DNA from 3 places in the Streptomyces polygonati genome. Region 2 is predicted to be linked to each of the others. Evidence: riboswitches for the same ligand, from Rfam matches in the RefSeq annotation. Region 2 holds a riboswitch; each other region holds the start of a gene.
The links. A riboswitch is a leader RNA that binds a small molecule or an ion and turns the genes downstream of it on or off. The one in region 2 is predicted to bind cyclic di-AMP.

Region 1 (4,935 bases), on a different contig from region 2:
ATCGAGAAGTACTTCGGCACCATCCCCGCGCACGACGGCAAGCCGGCGCCGCGCGACGGCTCGCTGCCCGACGTGGTGGGCGGCCAGCTCCGCGAGGTGATCGAGGAGGATGTGCCCTCGCGCGCCCTGATGGCCGCCTACCGGCTGCCCTCCGACGGCACCCGGGAGGGCGACGCGGCCGATCTGGCGCTGACCGTGCTGGGCGGCGGCGAGTCGTCCCGGCTGCACAACCGGCTGGTACGGCGCGACCGTACGGCGGTCACGGCCGGCTTCGGGCTGCTGCGGCTGGCGGGGGCGCCCTCGCTCGGCTGGCTGGACGTCAAGGCCTCCTCCGGGGTCGAACTCACCGACATCGAGAGCGCGGTGGACGAGGAGCTGGCCCGGTTCGCCGAACACGGCCCCACGCCCGAGGAGATGGAGCGGGCGCAGGCCCAGCTGGAGCGGGAGTGGCTGGACCGGCTGGCCACGGTGAACGGCCGGGCCGACGAACTGTGCCGGTTCGCCGTCCTCTTCGGCGACCCGCAGCTCGCGCTGACCGCGGTGCAGCGGGTGCTGTCCGTCACCCCCGAAGAGGTCAAGGCGGTGGCCGCGGCCCGGCTGCGCCCCGACAACCGCGCGGTGCTGGTCTACGAACCCACCGGCGGCGACCAGGCCGAGGCCGGCGCCGAGGGCGCCGCGGGTGACGGCGCCACCGACGCCGCCGAAGGCACCGAGCAGGAAGAGAGCGAAGCGTGAGCGACACCGCGGCCGTCATGACGTTCCACCCGCAGCCGCAGCCCGGCGAGCCCAAGCCGTGGGCGTTCCCGGCGCCGGAGCGGTCCACCCTGGACAACGGGCTGACCCTGCTGACCAGTCACCGGCCCGGCCGCCGCGTCATCGCGGTCGAGGTGCTGCTGTCCGCGCCGCTGGCCGCCGAGCCGGCCGCCCTGGAGGGCGTGGCCACCATCATGGCCAGGGCGCTGTCCGAGGGCACCGACGAGCACAGCGCCGAGGAGTTCGCCGCCGAGCTGGAGCGCTGCGGCGCCAGCCTGTCGGCGCACGCCGACCACGCGGCCGTCCGGGTCTCCCTCGAAGTGCCCGCCTCCCGGCTGGACCGGGCGCTGGCCCTGCTCGCCGAGGCACTGCGCGCGCCCGCCTTCGCCGAGCCCGAGGTCAAGCGGCTGGTCGCCAACCGGCTGGACGAGATCCCGCACGAGCTGGCCAACCCGGCCCGCCGCGCCGCCATGGCGCTGTCCAAGGAGCTCTACCCGGCCTCCCTGCGCTTCTCCCGGCCGCGCCAGGGCACCGAGGAGACCGTCCGCGGCATCGACGCGGCCGCGGTGCGGGCCTTCTACCAGGCCCATGTCCGGCCGTCGACGACCACCGCCGTCGTGGTCGGCGACTTCACCGGTATCGACCTGCCGGCGCTGCTCACCGGGACCCTGGGCCGCTGGACCGGTGACCGGGCCGAGCCGCGGCCCCGTGCGGCGATCACCTCGGACGACACCGCCCGGGTGGTGATCGTCGACCGGCCCGGCGCGGTGCAGACGCAGCTGCTGATCGGACGGACCGGCCCGGACCGCCAGGACCCGGTGTGGGCGGCCCAGGTGCTCGGCACCTACTGCCTCGGCGGCACCCTGACCTCGCGTCTCGACCGGGTGCTGCGCGAGGAGAAGGGCTACACCTACGGGGTGCGGGCCTTCGCCCAGGTGCTGCTCAGCTCCGCGGACGGCACCGGCGCCGCGCTGCTGGCGATCAGCGGCTCGGTGGCCACCGAGGTCACCGGTCCCGCGCTGGCCGACGCCCGCCAGGTGATCCGCACCCTCGCCGAGGGCGGCCTCACCGAGGAGGAGCGCGACGTCGCCGTCCAGAATCTGGTCGGGGTCGCGCCGCTGCGCTACGAGACCGCCGCGGCGGTCGCGGACACCTTCGCCGACCAGGTCGAGCAGGAGCTGCCCGACGACTACCAGGCGCGGCTGTACGCGCGGCTGGCGGCCACCGGCACGGTCGAGGCGACCGCAGCGGTGGTCAACGCCTTCCCGCTGGACCGCATGGTGGTGGTCCTGGTCGGCGACGCCGCCGCGATCGCCGACCCGGTCCGCGAGCTGGGCATCGGCCCGGTGAGCATCGTCAGCTGAGCCGGCCGGCTCGTTCGCGTCCGGCCCGACGCCCGGAACCCCGGTGCCCCGATGGGGCACCGGGGTTCCGGGCGTTTTGGGCGCTCGCGGGCGGTGTGTGGCGTCCGCTACATATCAGCCGATCCGGTTGTCGTACGAGCAAGGGCCCGGCTAGCGTCAGCCGACATTGCCCGCAAAGGGCGAAGCGTCCGGTTTCGCCGGGCGCACCCGTACATCGCCGAGTCCCCCGCGAGGGGGAGCCGGGGACCCGCCCTCGCGCCGCCCGACCCGGCGGCGGAGGTTCTGTCCCATGGGGTGAATCGGGGCCACCCGCCCGCCCGGGCGGATGCCCCGTAGGAGACCTTCCTGCTCCGAACCCGTCAGCTAACCCGGTAGGCGAGAAGGAAGGAAAGGAGCGACGCCTCCTCATGGCGTTCCACGTTCTGCCCGCGCCCCGCGGGAAGCACCGCCGCGTCCGTTCCGGACGCACCGCCGCCACTCTGGCCGGCGTCGCCGTACTCACCACCGCCGGAGCCCTCGGCGCCTCCGCGATGGCCGCTCCGGGGCAGGCCCCGGCTGCCGCCGCGCAGCCCACCGCGCTCACCCAGGCCCTCGATGTGAACGCCTCCCTGGCGGACGCCCTGGCCGGCCAGGCCGACGCCCAGCACAAGGCCGCCGACCTCGCGAAGGCGAAGGCGGCCAAGGCGGCCGCGGCCGAGGCGAGGGCGGCAGCGCTGGCGAAGGCCAGGGCCGCCAAGGTTCGCGCGGTCGCGGCGGCGAAGGCCGAGGCCCGGGCCGCTGCCGCCGCGAAAGCCGCTGCCGCCAAAGCCGCCGCGAAGGCCGCCGCCGCGGCCACCCCGGTCACCCCGGTCGCCGAGAGCACCCCGAGCACCCCGAGCACCGCGACACCGGTCGCGATGTCCGTGGCCGCCGGCTCCGGCTACATGAAGCCGGTCGGCGACGCGGCCATCGGCACCGGCTACAAGGTCGCCGGTCCGATGTGGTCCAGCGGCTACCACACCGGCGTGGACTTCCTGGTCGACTCCGGCACCCCGGTGCACGCGGTCGCGGCCGGCACGGTGTTCTCCGCGGGCGCCGACGGCTCCTACGGCAACGACGTGATCATCCAGCACGCCGACGGCAAGTACACGCTGTACGCCCACCTCACCGAACCGCTGGTCTCGGCCGGACAGACGGTGACCGAGGGCCAGGAGATCGGCATCTCCGGCGCCACCGGCAACGTCACCGGCCCGCACATGCACTTCGAGGTGCGCACCACGCCCTACTACGGGTCCGACATCGACCCGGTGGCGTACCTGGCCTCGCACGGCGTCACCATCTGAACCGCCCGCACAGCGCCAGACCCGAAGGCCCCGGTTCCCCCCGCCGGGGCCTTCGTCCGTCCCCGCGCGTCCCCCGCCCGCCCGCCGAGCGGCCGGCGACCGGCGGACAGGCGTCCGAAAGCGCCCCACCTGTCCAAAAACAATCAAAGAATTCCGGGGGTACTTTCCCATTTACGGGTGTGCTGGAATAGAGTCCCGCACCATACGGGGACAGAAATGGAGTCGGCGATGCGGAGCCGGATGTGAGCGGGGCGGACGGCGCGGGACGGCGTATCTCGGCCCAGGTGGTGTGTACGGCCATCCGGGACGACATCGTCGGCGGTTTCTTCCCGCCGGGCAGCCGGCTGACCGAGGAACTGCTCGCGCAGCGGTACGGCGTCTCCCGGGTGCCGGTGCGCGAGGCGCTGCGCACCTTGGAGTCCGAGGGGTTCGTCCGTACCCGCAGGCACGCCGGGGCCTCGGTCGCCGAGCCCACCGAGCAGGAGGCGGCCGACCTGCTGGAGATACGCGGCCTGTTGGAGCCGATGGGCGCCGCCCGGGCGGCCCAGCGCCGCACCGAGGCGCATCTGAAGGTGCTGCGCGGCCTGGTGCGGCTCGGCCAGGAGCGGGCCGTACAGGGACAGTTGTCCGACCTGCCCTCCTTGGACGGCTGGTTCCACGAGACGCTCGCGCAGGCGTCCGGCAGTCCCACGCTGGCCGCGCTGCTCACCCAGCTCCGGCACAAGATCGCCTGGGTGTACGGCGACGGCGGCTCGACCCGGGCGGTGGACTCCTGGGAGGAGCACGCGGCGATCGTGGACGCGGTCGCCCGCGGGGACGCGGAGCGGGCCCGGCGGCTGTCCGCGGTCCATGTGGAGCGGGCCGCCGCGGTGAGGATTCTGAAACATCCCGTAAACGCGGTGCGCCGCCGCGCTTAACAATCGCACCGTATACAAGGTCATAGAATTGTTGACCCCGTAAAAGCGTTGCAGCGGGACCGGACTATCCATGGGGGATTGTCCGGTCCCGCTGAATTGCGTGGAGCGCGATAAGGCGGCGGCCTGAAAAAGAGCGCCGGGCAGGTGCCTCAGACGGTATCCGGCAGCTCTTCCAGGCCTTCGGTGACGAGCTTCGCCAGCCGGTCGAGCGCGGCGTCGGCGCCCTCGGCGGTGGAGGTGAGCACGACCTCGTCGCCGCCCCGTACGCCCAGGCCGAGCACGGCGAGCACCGAGGCCGCGTTGACCGCCTTGCCGTCCGGCTTCCCGATGGTGACCGGCACACCGGCGGCCATCGTCGCGCGGACGAAGATGGACGCCGGGCGGGCATGCAGGCCCTCCGGCCATCCGACGTTGACACGGCGCTCAGCCATGGTTCTGCCCTTCGGATCAGTAGCGGATCAGTACGGGTCGTGCCATCGGCACAGGTCATGCCGGTCGCCGGGACCGTCTCGCGCCGCCGGGCCCCTGCTCGGGCCCGGCGGCGCGCCGCCCCCAGACTGCCCCTTGTGCGTCGGCGGC
Region 2 (4,935 bases):
CAGGCGACTTGTCCGCCGGGCGTCCACACTCCCGCACCGCCAGGTGACGGTCATCCAGGCGGCCCTCGGGGATGGCCCGCGGCCGCCGCGGAACGTGTAGCGGACAGGCTTCCCCGCTGACCGCCGACCGAACGTCCAGCAGCTGAAATTGGGGATGCTTTGTCTCAGTCCCCTGGCATAGTCGCCGGTATGGAGACCGATCCCTTCTGGACTCTCATCGCCGACTGCAAACGCCAGGGGCTCAGCGGTGACAAGCGGGACGCGTGGCTCCGCGCCGTGCTCTGCCGGCTCTCGCCGCCGGAGCTCATACGCTTCCAGGCGTGCCTCGACCACCTCACCGGCGAGGCCTTCACCTGGAATCTGTGGGCGGCCGCCGACCGCATCCTCGGCGGCTGGTGCTCCGACGAGGCCTTCTGCTACTTCCAGCGCTGGATGGTGGGCCTCGGCCGCCCGGTCTTCGAGGCCGCCCTCACCGACGCCGACGTGCTCGCCTACGCCCCCGAGGTGCTGCGGCTGTCCGGCCGCCCCCGCGCCGCCTGGCCGGAGGACGCCTGGCCGCAGTGGGAATCCCTGGCGTATCTGGCCCGGGAGGCGTACGAGCAGGTGACCGGCGGCTCGGGCGGCGGCTCCTCCGCCTCCTCCGCCTCCTCCGGCGGCGCGGGCTCCGGGGGCGACTCCTTCGACGCCGCCACCCGCGCCCTGCTCGACTCCGTCACCCGCAACCGCCCCGGCATGACCCCCTCGGGCCGGCGCTGGTCGGTGCTGGACGAGCCCGAATCCGCGCGCCGCCTGCCCCGGCTCACCGCGATGTTCCCGCTGGGCGGCGCGGGCCCGGAGGATCAGACGCCGTTGACCAGGCGGAGGTAGCGGACCCAGTCCCAGTTGACGCCCGGGTCGGTGTGGTCGGTGCCCGGGACCTCGTAGTGCCCGATGATGTGGTCGCGGTCCTTGGGGATGCCGTACTTGTCGCACAGGGCGGCGGTCAGCCGGGCGGAGGCCCCGTAGAGGGCGGCGGTGAAGTAGGCCGGCTGGTCCACCCAGCCCTCGTGCTCGATGCCGATGCTGCGGGTGTTGTAGTCCCACTCGCCGGCGTGCCAGGCGATGTCGCGTTCGCGGACGCACTGGTCGATCGCGCCGTCGGCCGAGCGGACCACATAGTGGGCGGAGGCCGCGTGCGCGGGGTCCTGGAAGAGGCTGATGGTGTCGGCGAAGGTCTCCTGGGTCACATGGATCACCACCAGCTCGACCGGGTAGGTGGTGGGGCGGCTGGAGGCGCTGTAGTTGCCGCTGCTGGCGGGCGCCCAGGTGGCGGTGGGGTAGTCGACGGTCGTGGCGGCGGCCCGGCCCGCGCCGCCCCAGACCTCGGCGCCGAGGACCGCCCCGGCGGTGGCGCTCAGGGCGAGGCCGCCGCGCAGCAGCTGGCGGCGGGTGAGGGAGGGGTTCAGCGCGGCGGGGTTGTCGGCGCGGGCCTTGGCGGTGCGGCCGGGCGCGGTGCCGACGGTGGCCGCGCTCACGGTGTCCGGCCGGCTGGGGGCGGCGCGGTCGGAGGCGGGGCGGTCGTCGGCCCGGCGGCCGGTGGCGGGGAGGTCGGACAGGCCTCGTTCGTAGGGGAGTCGGGGAAGGCTGGGACGTACCATGGCGGGCTCCCGTGGGTGTCGTGAGGGGACGACTGCTTGAGCGGGTCCATGACAAGAACGTGCGGCGTGCCCGTGGTGGTGCCGGTGCCGGTGCCGGGGACTGGGATCACGGTCGCGGTCGGGGCCGCCGCGCGCGTTTCCGGTCGTACGCCCACCTGGTCCACGCCCTCCGCCGTATCGTTTCGTCGACGCCCGCTCACCGAACGTAGCCGACCGGTCCCGTTCGCATAACAACTGACACACGCTCACATCACCTCGTGAACACATCGGCTGACCGTTTTGCCCTCGCCCGGCAGGTGATGACCGATTGCTGACTCCCCCCAACTCTCCGATTCGGCTTGGAAAACCTGCCCGCCTCTATTAACGTTTGATAACGCAGCGCGGTTGTCACCACCGCCGTAAGAGGCGGCACCGTGCGCTTGCCGAATCCCGTCCGCGGGAACCGGGGACCCAACACCTGGGGTGAATCGGGCAGCCGTCAGGCCCGTAGGAGACCTTCCTGCTCCGAACCCGTCAGCTAACCCGGTAGGCGAGAGGGAAGGAAAGGAGTGCGCCCGCCGTGGCGTCGAACCAACCTGCCTACGCACCTGCCCGGCCGGAGACCGAACCCGCCCGGGAGTGGGACGAGTTCCCCGCCGCCGAGCCGGCCGCGCCCGAGCCCCGGCAGCTGCCGCAGCCGTTGCCGCTCCCGCAGCCCCTTCCGCTCCCCGCCTCCGCCCCGGCCCCGCTGCCCCGGCAGCGGACCCTGGCCCGCGGTTCCGCCGTCCTCGGCATGGCGGCGATGGCCGCCGTCGGAGCGAGCGGGGTGGCCGCGGCCGTCGCGGCGCCCGGCGTCCCGGCCGGACCCGCGCCCGTACCGGTGTCCGTACCGGATCTGCTGCCGGACGCGCTGACCGGCCCGTCGTCCGGCCAGGCGGCCCGGCCCGTGGCGGACGAGACGCAGGCATCCGCGCCGGGGCCGGCCGGTACGGCACGCCTCGCCGACCCCGGTGAGGCGCTGCGCGCCCGGATCGTCAGCCAGGCCACTCAGGCCCGTGAGGCCGCCGCCCGCGCCGAGCGCGAGGCCGCCGAGCGTGCCGCCGCCCTCCAGGCCGCCCGCGACGACGCGGCCCGCAAGGTACGCGAGCAGGCCGCCGCCGCGAAGGCCGCCGCCGAGGCGAAGGTGCGGGACGAGGCCGAGGCCGCCGCCCGCGCCGAGGCCGACCGCGTCACCCGCCTCGCGGCCTCCTACATCAAGCCGGTCGCCTCCTACACCCTCACCGCCGGCTACGGCGAGGCCGACCTGTGGGGCAATTCCCACGTCGGCCAGGACTTCGACGCCCCGACCGGCACCCCGGTCCATGCCGTCCACGGCGGTACGGTCACCTCGGCCGGCTGGGCGGGCGCGTACGGCTACCGGGTGGTGGTCGCGCTCCAGGACGGTACGGAGCTCTGGTACTGCCACCTCTCGACGATGGTCGTCAACTCGGGACCGGTCACCACCGGTGACACGATCGGCCGCGTCGGCGCGACCGGCAACGTCCCGGCGCCCCACCTCCACCTGGAGGTCCGTCCGGGCGGCGGCGACGCGGTGGACCCGGTAGCGTGGCTGGCCGGGCACGATGTCGAGGTCTGAGCGGCGGTTGCGGGTAACCTCGGGTAGTGCGGTGTCGCTGCGCGGGCGTCGAGCTGGTGCGGCTGGCGCGGCTGAAACGCTCGGCCCGAGCGGGGCCGGGCGCCTCGGGGTCCTGACCTCCCCGGCGGTCTGACCGCTTCTGACCTGCCGCTTCGGCGCTGGACCCGCCCCTCATACGCCGGCGGCCCTGGCTACTCCCCCCCAGCCAGGGCCGCCGGTCCTTTTCCGCTCCGGGCGGGGCGAACCCCGGGCGGGTGACGCCGCACGGCGTGCCGACCCCCGGGACGGCAGACTGAGGACGTACGGGTTCCTGCCGCCTTCAGGAGGTCCGCCATGGCCGCGCACGCGACCGGCTTCCGGGTCCGCCGCGCCTACGATCCGCCCGAGGCCGCCGACGGCCTGCGGGTGCTGGTCGACCGCCTCTGGCCGCGGGGCCTTTCCAAGGAGCGGGCCGAGGTGGCGCAGTGGCCGAAGGAGCTGACGCCTTCGCGTGAGCTGCGCTCCTGGTACCACGCCCACCTGGACCAGTACGAGGATTTCGAACGCCGCTTCCACGCGGAACTGCTGGCGGCCCCGGCCGCCGAGGAAGCCGCGACCTCGCTGCGCGCCCGCGCCCGGAAGGGCCGCGTCACCCTGCTGACAGCGGTGAAGGAACCGGACCACAGCCACTTGCCGGTGCTGCTGGACTACCTACGGAGGTAGGCCTCCCGCCTGGGGCGGGAGACGGCGGGCTTCGGTACGGGTCCGGCTGGCCCGGGCGCCCGTCCCTCCGGCGGCCGGGCGGCCGGGCGCGGGCGGGTCCCGCAGGTTCCCAGAGCAAGCGCACCCCGCAAGCGCAGCCCGCCTCGCCCTACGCCCTGCCGCGCTCCGCCACCGCCCAGGATGCCGCGGCCACGCCGCCCGCCACCGCGAACACCGCCGGCCACGCGCCGACCTTCTTCGCCAGCGGGTGGGACCCCGCGAAGGCGACGACATAGGCCCCGGTCAGCCCGGCGGCGGCCCCTGTGCCGGCCCGCCGCTGCCACTCGCGCGCCGCCACCGCCCCGGCCGCCGCCAGGGCCACGCCGCCCAGCTCGCGCCGCTTGGTCCACCGGGCGATCCCGTACCCCCCGATCAGCCCACCCGCGGCCACCACACTCGCCGGAATCCCAGCCATCGCGTCGTCCTCCTCGTCAGGGTTCTTCCTGCCCGAGGCTAACCCGGCCCGCTCGGTGCCGGCCGGGCCGGGGAGGCCGGGCGCCGCGCCGCGCCGCCGGTGCCAAGCTCGGGCCCGCCCCCAGCCGCTTTGCCGAAACGGCAACAGCGCTCGGTACCGTGGTCGCGTCGCGCCATGATCGACGCACGGATGCCGGCGCGCACCGCCGATCGAGCCCAGGAGGATTCATGCCGCCCACGGACGTAACCCACCGGATGGTCTCCTCGCCCGCGGGCCGGACTCACCTGGTGGAGCAGGGGACCGGGCCGCTGGTGCTGCTGGTGCACGGCTTTCCGGAGTCCTGGTACTCCTGGCGCCACCAACTGCCCGCGCTGGCAACGGCCGGATACCGCGCGGTCGCCATCGACGTTCGCGGTTACGGCCGTTCGTCGAAGCCCGGCGACGTGGACGCTTACCGGATGCTCGAACTCGTCGAGGACAACGCGGCGGTGGTGCGCGCCCTGGGCGAGCGGTCCGCGGTGATCGTC
Region 3 (4,935 bases), on a different contig from region 2:
GCGTCCGCCTGCTCCTTCGCGCCGTCGTACTTCTCGGTGGCCTGCTCGGCCTGCCGGTAGAGCACCTCGACCTGCGCCTGGACCTGCTGCGGGGTGAGGCGGGGTTCCGCCTGGCCGGGCTCCGCGAAGAGGGTGACCGAGGCGGCCGAGGCGAGGGCGAGCGTGCATGCCGCGCGGGACATCGTTGAGCGGGTGGATCGGGGTGCGCCGGCGGTGCGGGGGGCGGTGGGGGTGCCGGTGGTGCGGGCCGTGCCTAAGTGCGGGTCGCGACTGTGTGAGGCCATGGAGGCCGCCACTCCTTCCGGGGAGCCGTCCGGGGGGTCCGGCCGGTCCGGAACGGAACCGACCGGCGGCCCGGCGGCGTCTGCACGGGGGGAACAGACACCGCCGGACCTTCGGCGCGGGCGGCCGGGCCGTCGCTCTCACGAGGCCAGTGGGGTCGGCCACCCGCGAGGCGACGCTAAACCCCGTCCGGGGGCGTAGCGGGCGGATCGACCGGGACTGCCCTCTTTCGTCCGCTGCCGACCACAAACGACCGCTGTTCGACGGGTGATCCGCCCGTAAACGAAGCCGCCCTGACCGATGCGTCGGTCAGGGCGGTCGGTCCGGCGGGTGCCTGCTAAGCAGGTCGTCCGGAAGGTCCTACGCGATGCGGCGGGCGGCCGCGAACGGCATCCAGCTCATCGGGGCGATCTCCACCACCGCGCCGGTGTGCGGCGCGTGCACGACTTCACCGTTGCCGAGGTAGATGCCCACGTGGCTGATGCCGGAGTAGAAGAAGACCAGGTCGCCGGGGCGCAGATTGGACTCGGAGACGGCCGTGCCGTCCGTGACCTGGTCCCAGGTGGTGCGGCCGATGGTGATGCCGGCCGCGCGGTAGGCGGCCTGGGTCAGGCCCGAGCAGTCGTACGCGTTGGGCCCGGTGCCACCGGACACATACGGCTTGCCGCGCTGGGCCAGCGCGAACTGGAGGGCCGCCGCCGCGCGCCCGGAGGCGGGGCCGCTGTAGCTCGCGGCGGAAGCCGACGAGGAGGAAGAGGACGACGAGGACGACGACGAGGAAGAAGAGGTCGAGGTGTACGACACCTTGGACTTCGGCGGCGTGCTCAGCGCGGCGAGCCTGGCGCGTTCCTGGGCGTTGAGGCTGTTGAGCAGCTTCTGCGCGGCGGCCAGCTTCGCGGAGACGTTCTTCTTCTGCGCCGCCAGCTTGCCCTGCGCCTCGGTCAGCGCCTTGAGGCTGCTGGTGGCCTGGGCCCGCTGGATGGACGCCTGTTCCTGCTGGACCTGGAAGGTCTTCAGCGCGGTCGCCTGCGTCTGCGACAGCCGGGACATCATGTGCGTCTGCTGGAGGAACGTCTCGGGGTCCGGCGACAGCAGCAGCTGCGTGGTCGCGTCCATGCCGCCGTCGCGGTACTGGGCGGTGGCGAACTGCCCCAGGACGCGCCGCGTCTCGTTCATCGTCTGCGTTTTCCGCGCGACCTGCTGCAGCAGCTGATTGGCCTTGGCCCGCTGCGTGTCGGTCTTCTCCTTGGCCTGGTCGTACTGCTGGGTCGCCACCTCGGCCTGCTCGTTGAGGGTGTCGACCTGCTTCTTGACCTCGCTGATGGTGGGCTTGGCCGGCGCCGGGGCGGCGCTCGCGCTCTCACTCAGCAGGGTGACGGACGCCAGGGCCGCTGCGGTGACTCCCACCGCGGCGCGCGGGCCTGCGGTGGCGAGTATGTGGGTACGCGGCTTGCGGTGCGACGCCAAGGAGGCGACTCCTTCCGTGGGCCGCCGACCGGGTTAGCTGACGGGTTCGGGCGGAAAGGTCGCCCTACGGTTCCGACGCCTCGCGGCGTCCGTTCCGATTCACCCCGGATCACTGGGTGGGTCCCCGGCTCCGGCCGAGGCCGGATTGAGCGGAGGCGACCTGCTGCCGGTACGGGCACCGGCGGGGAATCAAGCCACCTAGCGGGCTACCGTAGTCAACTTCTGGCAGTCTTGGGAAGTTTGGATCGCAATGTGACTGAAATCGCTTTGTGATCTCAAGGGTTCTGTTGGATTCTGCGGGGTTGCGGCGGCCCGCGCGGGCCGGGCCGGGGGATCAATACGGGCGTACAGCCCCGTAGAAGGGCATTTCGGTGATGGGAGCTATCTTGACCACCGTGCCCGTGTGCGGGGCGTGGATCATGTTGCCGCCGCCGATGTAGAGCCCGACGTGGCTGACGTCGCTGTAGAAGAAGATCAGGTCGCCCGGCTGGAGGTCCGCCTCCGACACGCGGGTGCCGACGTCCACCTGGTCGTAGGTGGTACGCGGCAAGGTGATCCCGGCCGCCTTGTACGCCGCCTGCGTGAGGCCCGAGCAGTCGAAGGAGTCCGGCCCGGTCGCGCCCCACACGTACGGCTTGCCGATCTGGGCGCGCGCGAAGGCGATGGCCTGGTCGGCGATCGAGGCGTTGGCGGGGGCGGGGGTGACGGGCGCGTCGGTGCCCTTCGTACCGCCCGCCGCCTTCGCCGTCTGCGCGGCCTTCTCCTGCGCGGCCTTCTCGGCCGCCGCGATCTTGTCGGCCTTCGCCTTGGCCGCCGCCTCCTGCTGGGCCTGGATCTTCGCCAGCTGCGCCTTCTGCTCGGCGGTGAGGGTGTTCAGCAGGTGCTGGGCCTGGCTCAGCTTGCTCTGCACGTCCGCCTTGGCGGTCCGCAGCTGGGCCTGCTGGGTGGTGAGCGTGGCCAGGCTCCTGGCCGCCTCGATCCGCTGCTTGGTGGCGGCGGCCTGCTGCACCCGGAAGGTCGTCACCGCCGCGTCCTGCCGCTGGGCCAGCACCCCGGTCAGGTGCACCTGGTCCAGCACCGCCTGCGGGTCGGGCGCCATCAGATAGCGGGTGGTCGTGGTGTCCCCGCCCGCCCGGTACTGCGCGGCGGCGTACTCCCCGAGCACCCGGCGGGACTCGTTCAGCTGCTGCGTCTTCTTGGCGGCCTCGGTGAGCAGCTTGTTGACCGCGACGTTCTGCCGGTCGGTCTTCTCCTTGGTGCCGTCGTACTTCTGGGTGGCGGCGTCGACCTGGTGCAGCAGGGTGTTCACCTGGGCCTGCACATCGGCGATCGATGGCTTGGCCGGCTTGGGAGGGGCGGGCGTCGCGCTCGCGCTCTCCGTCAGCAGGGTCACGGTGGCCAGCGCCGCCGTCGTCAGCCCCACGGCCGCGCGGGGGCCGGGGGCACTGAGTATCGCGGTACGGGCCTTACGGTGCGTCGCCATGGCGGGCGGACTCCTTCCGGGGCGCTCTGCCTGGTGCGGCACCGTAGCCAAAGCGCGGGGCTGCTGGGAAGGGGTGTGTCCGATAGGCCCGATACCTTTTCGTAATGTTTTGCCGGAGGGCCCGTGGCGTCACGGAGCGTGGCATCGGGATTACGGGGACGCGGGCGGGTTCGGGGGACGGGCCGGGCTTCACGGGACGGGAGTGATCGCCTGCCCGGTCGGCCGGGCTCGGGCGAACCGGGGGAAGAGTGTCGGTGCGGGCGCCTAGACTCGTTAGGCGATGAGCAGCCTCTTTGACGACAGTTTCCTTGCCGGTCTCGACGCCGTCCACGGCCCGGGTGATTCCGGGGCGCCCGAGCCGCCGGAGCCGGAGGACGAACCCGGTGGGGGCCCCGCCGAGGACGTACCGCACGATCTCTTCGGCGACCGCTTCGACGGACCGCCGCCGCGTGACGCGCACTACCGCGACGGTGCCGCGCGCCCTGCCACCGACCCCGCGCAGCTGCTGGTGGGACTCAATGAGCAGCAGCGCGCCGCTGTCGAGCACGCGGGCGGGCCGCTGCTCATCGTGGCCGGCGCCGGCTCCGGCAAGACCCGGGTGCTGACCCACCGGATCGCCTATCTGCTGGGCGCCCGGCAGGTCCACCCCGGCTCGATCCTGGCGATCACCTTCACCAACAAGGCCGCCGGCGAGATGAAGGAACGCGTCGAGGAGCTCGTCGGCCCGCGCGCCAACGCCATGTGGGTGTCCACCTTCCACAGCGCCTGCGTCCGCATCCTGCGCCGAGAGTCCAAGTCGCTCGGCTTCACCTCGTCCTTCTCGATCTACGACGCGGCCGACTCCAAGCGGCTGATGTCGCTGGTCTGCCGGGATCTGGACCTCGACCCCAAGCAGTTCCCGCCGAAGGCGTTCAGCGCGCAGGTCTCCAACCTCAAGAACGAGCTGATCGACGAGGAGACCTTCGCCGCCCAGGCCGAGAACCTGTTCGAGAAGAAGATCGCCGAGGCCTACGCGCTCTACCAGGCCCGGCTGCGCGAGGCCAACGCGCTGGACTTCGACGACATCATCATGACCACCGTCCACCTGCTCCAGGCGTTCCCCGACGTCGCCGACCACTACCGGCGGCGCTTCCGCCATGTGCTGGTCGACGAGTATCAGGACACCAACCACGCGCAGTACACGCTGGTGCGCGAGCTGGTCGGCACGGGCGAAGCCCGGGACGGCGCGGCGGAGGCCGGCGCGGTCCCGGTCGCCGAGCTGTGCGTGGTCGGCGACGCCGACCAGTCGATCTACGCCTTCCGCGGCGCGACGATCCGCAACATCCTCCAGTTCGAGGAGGACTACCCGCAGGCCCGCACCATCCTGCTGGAGCAGAACTACCGCTCCACCCAGACGATCCTGTCCGCCGCCAACGCCGTCATCGAGCGCAACGCGAGCCGGCGCGCGAAGAACCTGTGGACCGAGTCCGGCGACGGCCCCGTCATCGTCGGCTACGCGGCCGACCAGGAGCACGACGAGGCGCAGTACGTCGCCGACGAGATCGACCGGCTGACCGACTCCGGTGACGCCCGCCCCGGCGACGTCGCCGTCTTCTACCGCACCAACGCGCAGTCCCGGGTCTTCGAAGAGGTCTTCATCCGGGTCGGCCTGCCGTACAAGGTCGTCGGTGGCGTCCGCTTCTACGAGCGCCGCGAAGTCCGCG

Region 1: linked by a shared signal. The riboswitch ahead of ACFO3J_RS26610 (M23 family metallopeptidase) and the one ahead of ACFO3J_RS30215 (M23 family metallopeptidase) in region 2 are both predicted to bind cyclic di-AMP.
Region 3: linked by a shared signal. The riboswitch ahead of ACFO3J_RS15525 (C40 family peptidase) and the one ahead of ACFO3J_RS30215 (M23 family metallopeptidase) in region 2 are both predicted to bind cyclic di-AMP.

What each region holds. Positions count from the first base shown of each region.
Region 1 covers NZ_JBHSBB010000019.1:217,095-222,029, reverse strand. The annotation lists gene ACFO3J_RS26620 (M16 family metallopeptidase) at 1-735, shown strand, start outside; gene ACFO3J_RS26615 (M16 family metallopeptidase) at 753-2,117, shown strand; cyclic di-AMP (ydaO/yuaA leader) riboswitch at 2,323-2,509, shown strand; gene ACFO3J_RS26610 (M23 family metallopeptidase) at 2,525-3,439, shown strand; gene ACFO3J_RS26605 (GntR family transcriptional regulator) at 3,682-4,356, shown strand; gene ACFO3J_RS26600 (HPr family phosphocarrier protein) at 4,506-4,787, opposite strand.
Region 2 covers NZ_JBHSBB010000029.1:52,820-57,754, forward strand. The annotation lists gene ACFO3J_RS30205 (DUF4240 domain-containing protein) at 190-867, shown strand; gene ACFO3J_RS30210 (N-acetylmuramoyl-L-alanine amidase) at 840-1,445, opposite strand; cyclic di-AMP (ydaO/yuaA leader) riboswitch at 2,048-2,184, shown strand; gene ACFO3J_RS30215 (M23 family metallopeptidase) at 2,197-3,252, shown strand; gene ACFO3J_RS30220 (DUF488 domain-containing protein) at 3,586-3,954, shown strand; gene ACFO3J_RS30225 (hypothetical protein) at 4,103-4,408, opposite strand; gene ACFO3J_RS30230 (alpha/beta fold hydrolase) at 4,636-4,935, shown strand, end outside.
Region 3 covers NZ_JBHSBB010000010.1:642,845-647,779, reverse strand. The annotation lists gene ACFO3J_RS15530 (C40 family peptidase) at 1-182, opposite strand, end outside; gene ACFO3J_RS15525 (C40 family peptidase) at 643-1,749, opposite strand; cyclic di-AMP (ydaO/yuaA leader) riboswitch at 1,757-1,911, opposite strand; gene ACFO3J_RS15520 (C40 family peptidase) at 2,084-3,232, opposite strand; gene pcrA (DNA helicase PcrA) at 3,513-4,935, shown strand, end outside.